DNA from 4 places in the Pseudoduganella sp. HUAS MS19 genome. Region 3 is predicted to be linked to each of the others. Evidence: predicted binding sites of a transcription regulator. Region 3 holds the regulator's gene; each other region holds the start of a gene.

What was found. Region 3 encodes FNR, which switches genes on or off when oxygen is low (the NO sensors DNR and NnrR bind a similar motif). Its sites were predicted from a motif close to TTGATNNNNATCAA; they were not measured.
Region 1: ACWBU6_RS24895 (ribonucleoside triphosphate reductase) is a predicted target of FNR. The motif match lies at 1,449-1,462, and genes of this name have one in related genera.
Region 2: ACWBU6_RS22765 (universal stress protein) is a predicted target of FNR. The motif match lies at 1,679-1,692, and genes of this name have one in related genera.
Region 4: ACWBU6_RS19615 (cation-translocating P-type ATPase) is a predicted target of FNR. The motif match lies at 1,258-1,271, and genes of this name have one in related genera.

Annotation. Positions count from the first base shown of each region.
Region 1 covers NZ_CM132133.1:5,423,563-5,426,767, forward strand. Annotated here, with positions in the region: gene ACWBU6_RS24895 (ribonucleoside triphosphate reductase) at 1-1,359, opposite strand, end outside; gene ACWBU6_RS24900 (low molecular weight protein tyrosine phosphatase family protein) at 1,507-1,830, shown strand; gene ACWBU6_RS24905 (hypothetical protein) at 1,984-2,253, shown strand; gene ACWBU6_RS24910 (CPBP family intramembrane glutamic endopeptidase) at 2,318-2,848, shown strand; gene ACWBU6_RS24915 (CHASE domain-containing protein) at 2,849-3,205, opposite strand, start outside.
Region 2 covers NZ_CM132133.1:4,965,252-4,968,456, reverse strand. Annotated here, with positions in the region: gene ACWBU6_RS22775 (Crp/Fnr family transcriptional regulator) at 1-268, opposite strand, end outside; gene ACWBU6_RS22770 (response regulator) at 405-1,049, opposite strand; gene ACWBU6_RS22765 (universal stress protein) at 1,127-1,594, opposite strand; gene ACWBU6_RS22760 (protein phosphatase CheZ) at 1,939-2,781, shown strand; gene ACWBU6_RS22755 (chemotaxis protein CheA) at 2,781-3,205, shown strand, end outside.
Region 3 covers NZ_CM132133.1:3,364,846-3,368,050, reverse strand. Annotated here, with positions in the region: gene ACWBU6_RS15400 (bacteriohemerythrin) at 72-458, shown strand; gene ACWBU6_RS15395 (MerR family transcriptional regulator) at 504-956, shown strand; gene ACWBU6_RS15390 (carboxymuconolactone decarboxylase family protein) at 910-1,281, shown strand; gene fnr (fumarate/nitrate reduction transcriptional regulator Fnr) at 1,349-2,122, opposite strand; gene ACWBU6_RS15380 (response regulator) at 2,224-2,859, opposite strand; gene ACWBU6_RS15375 (ATP-binding response regulator) at 2,852-3,205, opposite strand, start outside.
Region 4 covers NZ_CM132133.1:4,358,211-4,361,415, reverse strand. Annotated here, with positions in the region: gene ACWBU6_RS19620 (MFS transporter) at 1-1,107, opposite strand, end outside; gene ACWBU6_RS19615 (cation-translocating P-type ATPase) at 1,330-3,205, shown strand, end outside.

The DNA.
Region 1 (3,205 bases), 2.1 Mb from region 3:
CGCGCGGTCCTCCTTGGCAAAGCGGTAGGTTGTGCCCTCGGCCGGAGTCGCCTCAAGGTTATACATGTGCCCGGTCTCCTCCTGGAATTCCAGCATGCGGGCGCGAACGTGATCCAGCAGGCGTATTGCCAACGCGGCGCCGGCTTCGGTCGTGATGTCTTCCGAGTCGCGGCTGAAGTTGCGGATCATTTCGTTGATGCCGTTCACGCCGAGCGTCGAGAAGTGGTTGCGCAGCGTGCCGAGGTAGCGTTTGGTGTAGGGGAACAGGCCGCCATCCATCAGGCGCTGGATCACCTGGCGTTTGATCTCCAGGCTGGTCTTGCCGAGTTCGAGCAATTCGTCCACGCGCGCAAGCAGCGCAGCTTCATCGCCCGCAAACAGGTAGCCAAGACGGGCGCAGTTCAGCGTCACTACGCCGAGCGAGCCGGTTTGTTCGGCCGAACCGAACAGGCCGTTGCCTCGCTTGAGCAGTTCGCGCAGGTCAAGCTGCAGCCGACAGCACATGGAACGGATCATGTTCGGCTTGAGTTCCGAATTCACGAAGTTCTGGAAGTACGGCAGGCCGTAGCGCGCAGTCATCTCGAACAGCAGTTCGGCGTTCGGGCTGTACCAGTTGAAGTCCGGCGTGATGTTGTAAGTCGGGATCGGGAAGGTGAATGCCCGGCCTTTGGCGTCGCCGCGCATCATCACTTCAATGTAGGCGCGATTGATCATATCCATCTCGGCCTGCAGGTCGCCGTAGGTGAAGGGCATTTCTTCGCCGGCGATCACCGGCACCTGCTCCTGGAGGTCTTCCGGACAAGTCCAGTCGAAAGTGAGATTGGTAAATGGTGTCTGCGTTCCCCAGCGTGACGGGACATTCAGGTTGTAGATCAGCTCCTGCATGGTTTGCAGGACCTGTTCATATTCCAGACTGTCCTTGCGTACGTAAGGCGCCATGTAGGTATCGAAGGAGCTGAATGCCTGCGCTCCGGCCCACTCGTTTTGCAGCGTGCCGAGGAAGTTCACGATCTGGCCGGCTGCGCTGGAGAGGTGCTTCGGTGGCGCCGATTCCACCTTTCCCGGCACGCCGTTCAGGCCTTCGTTCAGCAAGGTGCGCAACGACCATCCGGCGCAGTAACCTGCCAGCATGTCGAGGTCGTGGATGTGGATGTCGGCATTGCGGTGCGCCGCGCCGACTTCGCGCGGGTAGACGTGGTCGAGCCAGTAGTTGGCGATCATCTTGCCGGAGATGTTGAGGATCATGCCGCCCAGGGAGTAACCCTGGTTGGCATTGGCGTTCACGCGCCAATCGAGCTGCTGCAGGTATTCATCGATCGAGGACTGTACGTCCACCGTGGTCTTGCGGGTCGAATTCATCGTCTTGATAGTCTACATATTGTGTCAAAACGAATCTTACACACTAAATATAGTAATCGACGCCGCTAGAGTTCCGATTTTTGATTTCCTTGATCCAGTTTAAATTTGATAAGATTTGCGCATAACGAATAGCCAAGCCCCTACTTTGTGAAACGAGCACTTTTCATTTGCACCCAAAACCGCTTGCGCAGCCCGACGGCGGAACACATCTTTGCCGGTTGGCCGGATGTCGAGACCGATTCGGCAGGCCTGGGCAATGATGCCGACGTGCAGTTGTCGACCGAGCAGATAGCGTGGTCGAACATCATCTTCGTGATGGAGAAGGCCCATCGCAACCGCCTCTCCCGGAATTTCAGGGCTCACCTGAACGGCAAGCGCGTGATCTGCCTCGACATCCCTGATGATTACGAGTACATGCAGCCCGAATTGATCCGCCTTCTGGAAGCTAAGGCCGGCAAGTTCTTGCGCTAAACGTGGCTGCCTTTCGCATATGTCCAATCATTCGATCGCTCAGCTTGGACGCAGCCCAAACGATGCACCCGCCGGCGCACGTCCCGCCACGGCCCAGTTCAAACGCATTAACCGGGAGCAGCGCTACAAAAGGAGCGGTCCAGGCTATTTGTTATGCTGGACCTTCTCGCCAAGCGGAGAATGACGATGCCTAACAGGAGCATTGATGGCTATGAGATCGAATTCACCGGCGAACTGCTGGAAGGTACGAAGCTATGGGGCGCCTATGTATCCATCTTCGCCCCTTCTGCGAACCCGATGCATATGACGCATGTCTATCCAAAGCGTCGCGTGTCGGCGGACCTCACCTTATTGGACCAGCAAGCCGCCGAAGCCGAGGCCGAACGCGCCGCATTGAAAATCCTTGAAGACTTGCGCTCCTGATTTTATGCAGAGAAATCCAAACACCCGATTCACCCTGGCCCGGCAGCTTCGCACCTGCGCTATCATGTCCGCAATCGCGGTCGCCATCATCGCGTTGCTCCACGATAAACCCTACCTGTCCAAGCTACATGCCGGCATGCCGTTGCTGCTGCAAGCCGGCATAGGCCTGACGGTTGGCTTACTGTATTGGGCGTTCGGCGTCATCGGTTTCAAGTATGCCGCAGCACGAAAGACAAACCGATCTACTGTTGAAAGCTACAGCCGCCTGGACTTGAGCGGCTGGAACCCCGTCTGGATCGCATTGGCAGCGGGCTTTGGCGAAGAGCTGTTATTCCGCGGAGCGTTGCAACCCCTTCTTGGCATCTGGTTCACTTCCGCGCTATTCGTCCTCGCGCACACGAGGGCTTACAAGTTCAATGAGCTGACCGGGCGGGTGCTGATCCAGGCTGGCAGCGTCTTTGTCGTAAGCGTCTTCTTCGGCTACATTACGCAGTATGTCGGGCTACTCGCCGCGATGGTCATTCATGCCGCTATCGACATCGTCGGCCTGTACGCAATCCGCCGCATGGCATCTCAAACGCCGGCAGTTGCCTGACTACTGCGCGTGCAGCAGGTCGTTCTCCGCGAGTTCGTCTTTTGCGGGAGCGTTGCGGGGCAAGGTGATGATTACGGTCGTACCTTTTCCGACCTCGGAATCGACGTGGATGGTTCCGCGCAAGACACCGGTAACAAGGTTGTAGACGATATTCATGCCGAGCCCAGAACCGCCCTGCCCCATTTTCGTGGTGAAGAAGGGATCGTACACCTGGCGCAGGGTACGTGCGCTCATGCCATTGCCGTCGTCGGCGAAGCGCAGTTCGACATTTTCCTCGTCCATTTCAACAGCGCTGATCGTGATGCGGCCGGATTCGCGTCCTTCAAAGGCATGCATGATGGCGTTCTGAATCAGGTT
Region 2 (3,205 bases), 1.6 Mb from region 3:
GGAAGGCTAGCACCTGCTCGTTGCCGAACTCGTCAATCAGCACCGTTTTCATGAACCCCGAGTTCACGACATACAGCATGTCGAACGGCTGGCCAATCGTGTGCACGCGCTGGCCGGTCTTGAACTGCACATGCTGGAACAGCAGCTCTTCAGAACTGAGCGACACCGGCGGCAGGTGCAGCAGTTCGCACACTTCTTTCAGGTTGGACCACAAACGGCCTTGCCGCTGGCGGCCGGCCTCATGGGACACGGGTTGCGTTGAGAGCATGCTGATCTCCTGGTTCCCAAACGGAATGGTTTCAGTATGCCAACGTGAATGTGGGAAAAATATCAGTCGTTGCTGAATATGCCCGTAGGAGGGTAGAGGGCCACTGTAGGAATTATCCTAAAATCAACCTTGTCAATCATGCCTTGAACGGGGTCAGCAGCTTGTGCGCCACTGCGTACTGGACCATTTCCGAGAGCGAGGCCATCCCCATCTTCTGCATGATGCGGGTCTTGTGGGTGCTCACGGTTTTCACGCTCAAATGCAGGCCGTTGGCGATTTCGGTGATGGATTTTCCCGACACCAGCAGTGAAAACACTTCGAATTCGCGGTCCGACAGCTGTTTATGCAACAGCGTTTCGGCCGGCTGCATGATGTTCAGCGCCAGTTGCTCGGCCACTTCGGTGGAGATGTAGGGGCGGCCGGAAGCGACCTTGCGGATGGCGCCCACCAGCTGGGTGCCGGCGCTTTCCTTGGTCAGATAGCCCTGGGCGCCGGCGCGGATGGCGCGCACCGCGTATTGCTCTTCCTCGTGCATGGTGAGGATCAGGATGGCCAGCTTGGGCGATTCGCTGCGGATCTGGCGGATCAGGTCGACACCGCTGCGTCCGGGCATGGACAGGTCGAGCAGCAACAGGTCGAAGCCGCCCTGGCGGATATGGTTGAGGACTTCAAAGCCGTCGATGGCTTCGCCTACGATGTCGATGTCGGGAGCCCCGTCAAGAATGCGCTTGAGCCCTTCGCGCATGATGGTGTGGTCGTCGGCAATGACAATTCGAATCATAGTTCCTCAAAAATTTAACAATACTCGTCTTCACACTCCGGCCCGGCGGGCCGGAGCGCGTGGTAACGCCAGGCCGTTCAGGCCGGGCGCGGATCCTTGATCAGGCGGTGCACCAGCACCGGGATCTTGGCGTGCGACAGCACCTTGTTGGTCACGCTGCCCAGCAGGAGTTGCCCCCAGCCGCTGCGGCCATGCGAGCCGATGAAGATCAGGTCGCAGCCGCACTGTCCAGCCACGTCGACGATCTTCAGCGCTGCGCTTTCGGCAAACGCCGTCATCCCTTCCGCCCGCACGCCTTTTTTCGCGCAAGACTCAAGGATAGACTGAACATGCTCGTTGCCGGCGCGCTGCATTGCCGCCCGGTACTCTTCTTCGCTCGGGTAGCTGGGCGGAATGATTTCCACGTAAATCGGGTACTGGTATTCCGGCGCCACGAACAGGGCCAGCACTTCCGCACCGAGCTGCTGGGCGAACTCGACCCCGGCGCAGGCGGTCTTGCTGGAAACGGCCGAGCCGTCCGTCGTTATCAGGATTTTCCGATACATATCTCAGCCTCCTTTAACTATTAAAAGAGCCAGTTCCTGCCTTCATTGTAGCCCCGTTTGGCAGTATTGTTCTGCTGTAAAGAGTTGATAATTATCAAGAAACTGTCACGAGGACATGGCAGATCGCGCAAATTCCCGTCATTTCAGGGGCTTGCAGCGTGTATTTCACACGATCCGCAAATACAACAGTACACTTGGAGGGCGATTTGGCTTCATCTAAGAGATTGAACTCGGGGGGGCGCCCCTGTTACACTCGCGTGAGTGCCTTATGTATTGCCGAGCGTCAAATTTGACACATTTTTTCGGCAGCAGGAACTTTTGAAAATTATGGAGAAGCAGGAATTATGACCGACGCCGCTGATGATTTCGATGCATTATTTGAGGAAGTATCCGCGCAACGGGCGAATGCGCCTGCACCTGCTCCAGCGCCGGCTCCGGCCGCTGCGGCACCCGAGTCGGGCGATTCCGATGACCTGGAAAGCCTGTTTGATTCCGTAGCCGCGTCCAACAAAACGGCCGCCCCTGCCGCGCCCGCAGCGGCGCCGGCGCCGGCTTCGCCTGGCGATGCGCCGGCCGAAGGCGGCGAGCATGCGGACGGCATGTTCGAGCGCCTGGGCGGCATCGTGCGCCTGCTGCACGACTCGCTGCGCGAACTGGGCTACGACAAGGCCCTGACCGAAGCGTCCACCCAGATCGTGGATGCCCAGGACCGCTTGGAATACGTCGCCTCGCTGACCGAGCAGGCCGCCAATAAGGTTCTGAACACCCTGGACGACGGTATGCCGGCGCAGGAAGTGCTGTCCAAGCAAGCCAAGGACATGGAAGATCGCTGGGCGGACCTGTTCGCCGGCAAGCTGAGCATTGAGGAATTCAAGGCGCTGGCGGGCGACTCGCGCACCTTTGCCAGCAAGGTAGCGCAAGCAACGGAGGCGGAAAAGGCCCGCCTGCTGGAAATCATGATGGCCCAGGACTTCCAGGACATCACTGGCCAGTTGATCAAGAAGGTCGTTGCCATCACCAAGAAGGTCGAATCCGAGCTGGCGCAACTGCTGAAGGACAATGCGCCGGCCGATGTGCGCGAGAAGATTGCGCAGAAAGAGGTGTCGCTGATGTCAGGTCCGTCCGTTCCGTCGGAAGCCCTGAATCAGGACAGCGTCGATGACCTGCTTGCCGACCTGGGGTTCTAATGGACGATATGCTCAAGGAGTTCGTTGTCGAGGCCATGGACCTGGCCGTCAACGTCGAAGAGCACTTGCTGCGCCTCGAACGTGACCCTGACAACAAGGAAACGCTGAACGCAGTTTTCCGTTCGTTCCACACCATCAAGGGTGGCGCCGGCTTCATGAACCTCGGCGCGCTGGTGTCGGCCTGCCATCTGACCGAGAACCTGTTCGACGCGCTGCGCACCGGCGCCGCGCCGGTCACGCCGCTGTCGATCGAGGCGGCGCTGCAGGCTTCCGGCTTCGTGGCCGACCAGCTGACCGACCTGAATAACGGCACCGCGCCGGACCAGTTGGCGCCCATGCCGGCCGACCTGGAAGCGATCCTGAAGGATGCGATCGAAGGCAAGGCCAGCTCCGCTGCCGGCAAGGCCAAGCCAGCCGCCGCGCC
Region 3 (3,205 bases):
AATTGACATGGATCATGTGCCGTCCTGTTTCCGGGCGGCACAATTGCGGTTCGACACTATTGGAGCACCGCATGGATTCCATTGTCTTCGGCCCCGACCTCGCGCTCGGCATCCCTGTTCTCGACCAGTCGCACCGCATCGTTTTCGACATGCTGGAGGCGATGGCTGCCCTGCCGCGCCCCGCCTTCGACACGGCCTGCCGCGACCTGGCCGCCGAAATCCTCGAGCACCTGCGCGAGGAAAACCGGCTGATGGAGCGTATCGCCTATCCCGCCGCCCAGGCACACCGCGCCGCCCACGGCAACTTGCTCGAGAAGGTTGCGCGCGTCCTGCGCCTGCTGAAGGACAACGAGGAAGCCACCGCACGCGGCATCATCCGCACCTTGCCGGACTGGCTTGCGGCCCACATCAACACCATGGATCTCGCGCTGGCAGTTGCGGCATCGAAGCTGGCGTAATAAAGTGCTTGACTTCGAGTGCACTCAAACTTTTACGATCCCCCCATGGAATCGCACCTGAGCATAGACGAAGTATCCAAGCGCACCGGCCTCACGGCACATACCCTCCGCTACTACGAGCGAATCGGGCTGATAGCCCCGGTCAATCGGGCGGCGGGTGGCCAGCGGCGCTACCTGGCATCGGACCTTGCCTGGATCGAATTCCTGCTGCGCTTGCGAACGACCCATATGCCAATCGGCAAAATGCAATCGTTCGCCAAGCTTCGCGGCGCCGGGGACTCGACGGTGCCGGCACGGCGCCGGCTGCTGGAGGAGCACATGCAGGACGTTCTTGCCGAAATCGAGGCGATGCGGCAATCCGCTGCATCGCTGCAGGCCAAGATCGCGTATTACCGCTCGCTGGAGCAGTCCCTGGCGTCGAATCCAACCACCACCGATGGAGGAAACGCTGATGAACATGGAAAACCGCTACGAACGCGGGCTCGCAAAACTGCGTGAAGTCGACGGCCAGGCCGGCGAGCGTGTCGTGCAGAGCCTGGAAGATATCGCCCCGGACTTTGCCCGCTACCTGATCGAATTCCCCTTTGGGGACATCTATTCGCGCCCCGGCCTGGATCTGAGATCGCGCGAGATCGCCGTGGTGGCGGCCCTGACCGCCATGGGCAACGCCACACCTCAGCTCAAAGTGCACATCCACGCCGCCCTCAACGTCGGCGTAAGCCGGGACGAGATTGTGGAGACCATCATGCAAATGGCAGTCTATGCCGGCTTCCCCGCCGCCCTTAACGGGCTGCTGGCCGCCAAAGAAGTCTTCGCGCAATAAACAAGAAAAAAGGGGCAGCGAGAGCTGCCCCATACACCCCCTACAGGTGAGAAAAACGGTGCGTGGCTTAAGCCACCGCGAGCTCCTGCGCCATGCCGCCTGAAGACATGGCCTCGAGTTTGGAGCGGTCGGTGATGCGCAAGTCGCGGTTTTGCAGGACGATCGAGCCGTCCTGGCGCAGCCGGGCCAACTGGCGGCTCACGCTTTCCACGGTCAGGCCGAGGTAGCCGCCGATGTCTTCACGCGACATGCGCAGCTGGAAGCTGGTCGACGAGTAGCCGCGCTGGGCGTAGCGGCCGGCCAGGTTCAGCAGGAACATTGCCAGGCGCTGCTCGGCGCGCATATGGCTCAGGAACAGCATCACCGACTGCTCGCGCTGGATCTCGCGGCTCATGGTGCGGTGGAACTGCTGCAGCAGGCCGGGGATCTGCATCACCAGCTCTTGCAGCCGGTTGAAAGGGATCTCACAGACTTCGCTGTCTTCCAGTGCCACGGCATTGCAGGAGTGCTGGCCATTGCCGATGGCTTCCATCCCCAGCAGGTCGCCGGCCATGTGGAAGCCGCCGATCGTCTGTTCGCCGCGCTGGTTTACCTGCACGGTCTTGAAGTGGCCGAAGCGCACGGCATACAGGCTGTGGAAGCTGTCGCCGGTCTTGTACAGCGGCTCGTCGCGGTTCACGCGGCGGCGGCGCGAGATGATCTGGTCAAGGCGGGCCACATCGTCATCGGCCAGGCCCTGAGGCAAGCAAAGGCGGTTGAAACTGCACAGCGAGCATTTTGCTGCGACAGGTGCGCAGGATTTGGCGGCGTTTGCAGGGGTGATTGGGATGACCGGGCTCATTTAGCTGCTCCTTGTTTTCGATGGAAGCAGTATCGCGCCCGGCATCATTTCCCGGTATCAAGCATCCTGTGTAGTTGCTGTAGTGGTTCCCCTACAGCGATTCAGATCAGGCCATGCTCGAGGGCGTAGCGGGTCAGCTCGGCATTGCTGGACATGCCCATCTTCTCGAGGATGCGGCTGCGATAGGTTGTCACGGTGTTAGGACTGAGGTGCAGTTTTTCCCCTATCCGCACCAACGACTCGCCCTGGGCGATCAGTTTGAATACTTCCAGCTCGCGGTTGGACAGCTCTTCGTGGTCGCCGCTGGGGCCGCCACCAACCAGTGTTGCCAACTTTTCAAGCAAGGCCGGGCTGACATGCTTGCCGCCCGAGGCGGCCTTGCGCACCGCCTCGATCAGTGTCGAAGTCGGTGCATCCTTGGTCAGGTAGCCCGAGGCCCCGGATTTCAGCGCCCGCACCGCATAAATCTCTTCCGAATAGGTGCTCAGCACCAGCACCGCCATGCGCGGGCATTCGCTGCGCAGGGTCTTGAGCAGGTCCAGCCCGTTCTTGCCCGGCATCTTGATGTCGACCAGCGCCACGTCGAAACTGCGTTCCCCCACGCGTTGCATGGCTTCCACCGCAGTCCCCGCCTCGCCCTCCACGCTGATGTCGGCCGCAGTGCCCAGCATCAGGCGCACGCCGTTGCGCGCAATCGCATGGTCGTCGACCAGCAAAACGGTGATCTTGTCACCCATTCTTGTCCTCCAAAGGCAGGCGCAGCTGCAAGGTGGTGCCCTGCCCGGCCTTGCCGCTGATAGTCAATTCGCCGGCGAAGCGGCGCGTTCGTTCATGCATGCCGAACAGGCCCCAGGATTCGCGGTCCGACAGCCCGGCGCTTTCGATGCCCTTGCCGTTGTCTTCCACGCGCAGCACCACGTTCGCGCCGTCGGTGTCCACGATCACGCGCGCCTCGCTGGCTTCGGCATGGCGCACCACATTGGTCAGCGCTTCCTGCGCGACCCGGAACAACATCGTGCTGCGCTCGGCATCCAGCTCCAGCGCCTGCGCTTCGGGCGCGATACTGCAGGTGCATTGCAGGCC
Region 4 (3,205 bases), 990 kb from region 3:
GCCACCGGCGGCCAGTGCCGCGCCAACCAGCGGCACCGCGGCATACCCCAGGCCCTGGCCGATCACCACGCCGCCCAGGGCGGCGCCAAGCGCATTACCCAGATTGAAGGCGCCGACGTTGACCGAAGAGGCCAGGCCAGGTGCCTGCGCCGCTGCCTGCATGACACGCATCTGCACCGGCGGTACGATGCCGAAAGCGGCGGCGCCCCAGACCACGAGGCCAATGGCAGCACCGGTTTCGGTCGTCATCGCCAGCGGCAGCACAGCCATGGTGAGGGCGAGGGCCGCGAGAATCAGCTTGGTGGCGCCATCGAGCGACCAGTCGGCCAGGCGGCCGCCAAGGCTGTTGCCGATTGTGAAGCCGATGCCGATCAAGACCAGGGCCAAGGCGACGAAGCCAGGCGTGGCATGGGTGATTTCAGCCAGGATTGGCGCCACGTAGGTGTAGAGCGCAAACATGGCGCCGGAGCCCATCACGGTAGTGCCCATTGCCAACAGCACTTCGGGGCGCGTCAGCACTTTCAATTCGCGGCGCACGTCTGGCGGCGTGCCAGGTTCGCCCTTCGGCAAGGCCATCCAGAGTGCTGCGATGGTGACCAGCCCCAGCACGGCGGTGCCGCCGAAGGCGACGCGCCAGCCGACTTGCTGGCCGATCCAGGTGGCGGCCGGCACGCCGCCGATATTGGCCAGGGTCAGGCCCATGAACATGGCCGCGATGGCGCTTGCCTGTTTTTCCTTCGGTACCACGCTGGCCGCCACCACGGCGCCGATGCCGAAGAAGGCACCGTGGTTCAGGCTGGTGATCAGGCGCGATAGCAGCAGGGTGGTATAGCCTGGCGCAAAGGCCGACAGCAGGTTGCCCACGGTGAAAATCAGCATCAGCGCCATCAGGGCGGCGCGCTTGCCGAAACGGCTGAACAGCAAAGTCATCACCGGGGCGCCGGCCATGACGCCCACGGCATAGGCCGAAACCAGCATGCCGGCGGTCGGGATGCTGACCTGGACGCCGTCGGCAATCACGGGCAGCAGGCCCATCGGGGTGAATTCGGTGGTGCCGATGGCAAAGGCGCCAGTGGCAAGGGCTAACAGGGCGGTAGTGGATCGCATGGGAATGGACTCATGGAGTTTTCAATGGATCGCAGTGTACCGGGGCAATATTTGCTGATTAAGCCCTGTATGCGCTAAACACTTTTGACTTTGATTCAATAATTGTCCCTGCATCCCGAGGCCGGTGCTGGTTGCCCAATCCGGCCGAACTTGACCTTGATCATGTGCATGGCGCAGCTGCAGCGCTAAGGTGGGCGGATGATCACGTCCTGGAGGACCAGCATGCAAGAGCCGGGATTGCAGGGTTTGTCCCATGAAGAAGCGCGGCGCAGGCTGGCCGAACAGGGGCCGAACAGCCTGCCGCAAGCGCAGCAGCGCATGGCGGCCTTGCTGCTGCATACGGTGAGCGAGCCGATGTTCCTGCTGTTGCTGGGCGCCGCCGTGCTGTACCTGGTGCTGGGCGACTGGCAGGAAGGCGCCGCGCTGCTGGCGATGGCGGCCCTGACCATCGGCCTGGCGCTGTTCCAGGAGGGGCGTACCGAGCGTGCCTTGCAAGCCTTGCGCGATCTCAGTTCGCCGCGTGCGCTGGTGCTGCGCGAGGGCCGTGCGCTGCGCATTGCCGGCAGCGAGGTGGTGGCGGGTGATTTGCTGTTGCTGGCGGAGGGCGACCGCGTGGCTGCCGATGCCGTGCTGCTGCAGGCCACCGGCCTGCGGGTCGACGAATCGCAGTTGACCGGCGAATCAATGGCAGTTGCCAAGTGCGTCGCCGATGGCCCGCTGCCGCCAGCCGCGCCGGGCGGCGACGAGACGCCTTACCTGTGGTCGGGATCGCTGGTCCTGCAAGGCGACGGCCTGGCGCGCGTGAACGCCACCGGGCCCCGCACGGAGCTGGGCAGGATCGGGCGCAGCCTGCAGGCGGTGGGCGGCGAGCCGTCGCCCATGCAGCGCGATGCCAACCGCATGACGCGCCTGATGGCGGTGGCGGCCGTGGCCGTGAGCTTGCTGGCCGTCCTGCTGTATGGCTTGCAAGGCGGGGGCTGGCTGGCGGCCATCCTGGCCGGGATTGCCTTGACGATGTCGCTGCTGCCGGCCGAATTCCCGGTCATCATGACGGTATTCCTCGCCATTGGCGCCTGGCGCATGGCGCGCGTGCAGGTATTGACGCGGCGCCTGGCTTCGATCGAGGCGCTCGGTTCGATTACCGTGCTGTGCACCGATAAGACCGGCACCCTGACGGAGAACCGGATGGGCGTCGAACAGTTGTATGCCGAGGGCGAGTTCCTGCAGTTGCCGCATGCCTTCCAGACCGGGCTGCCGGCTGCGTTCGACGAGCTGGTGCGCTTTGCCGCCCTGGCCAGCAAGCCGCGCGCCAGCGATCCGATGGAGCAGGCCTTTCATGCCCTGGCGGGAGGCACGCGCCAGGATGGATTGCTGCGCGAGTACCCGTTGTCGAGCGGCCTGCGCGCCATGACGCAGGTATGGGATGAGGGTGAGGCCGACCTGGCCACCGTGGCCGCCAAGGGCGCGCCCGAAACCATCGGCGCGTTGTGCCGGCTCGATGAAGGACAGATGGCGGCCCTGCGCGCTGCCGCCGACCGCATGGCGGCGCAAGGTTTGCGGGTGCTTGGCGTGGCGCGGGCGCAGCATGCGGCCGGCTTGCTGCCGGCGGCGCAGGACGGTTTCAGCTACGCCTTCCTCGGCCTGATGGGCCTGGCCGACCCCTTGCGCGCCGAAGTGCCGGACGCGATCGGGCAATGCCATGCCGCCGGCATCCGCGTGCTCATGATCACCGGCGACTATCCGGCGACGGCCGGCAGTATTGCGCAGCGCGCCGGATTGCCCGCCCGCCGGGTGCTGACAGGCGGGGAGCTGGAGCAGATGGACGAAAGCGCCCTGCGTGAGCGCCTGTCCAGCGCCACGGTATGCGCGCGTATCAGTCCGATGCAGAAACTGCGCATCGTCGAAGCGTTGAAGGCCAATGGCGAAGTGGTGGCCATGACGGGCGACGGCGTGAACGACGCGCCGGCGCTGAAATCGGCCCACGTCGGCATCGCCATGGGCCAGCGCGGCACGGATGTGGCGCGCGAAGCCGCGGCGCTGGTGCTGCTGGACGACAATTTCGCCTCCATCGTGCGCGGTATCAGGCTTGGGCGCCGCA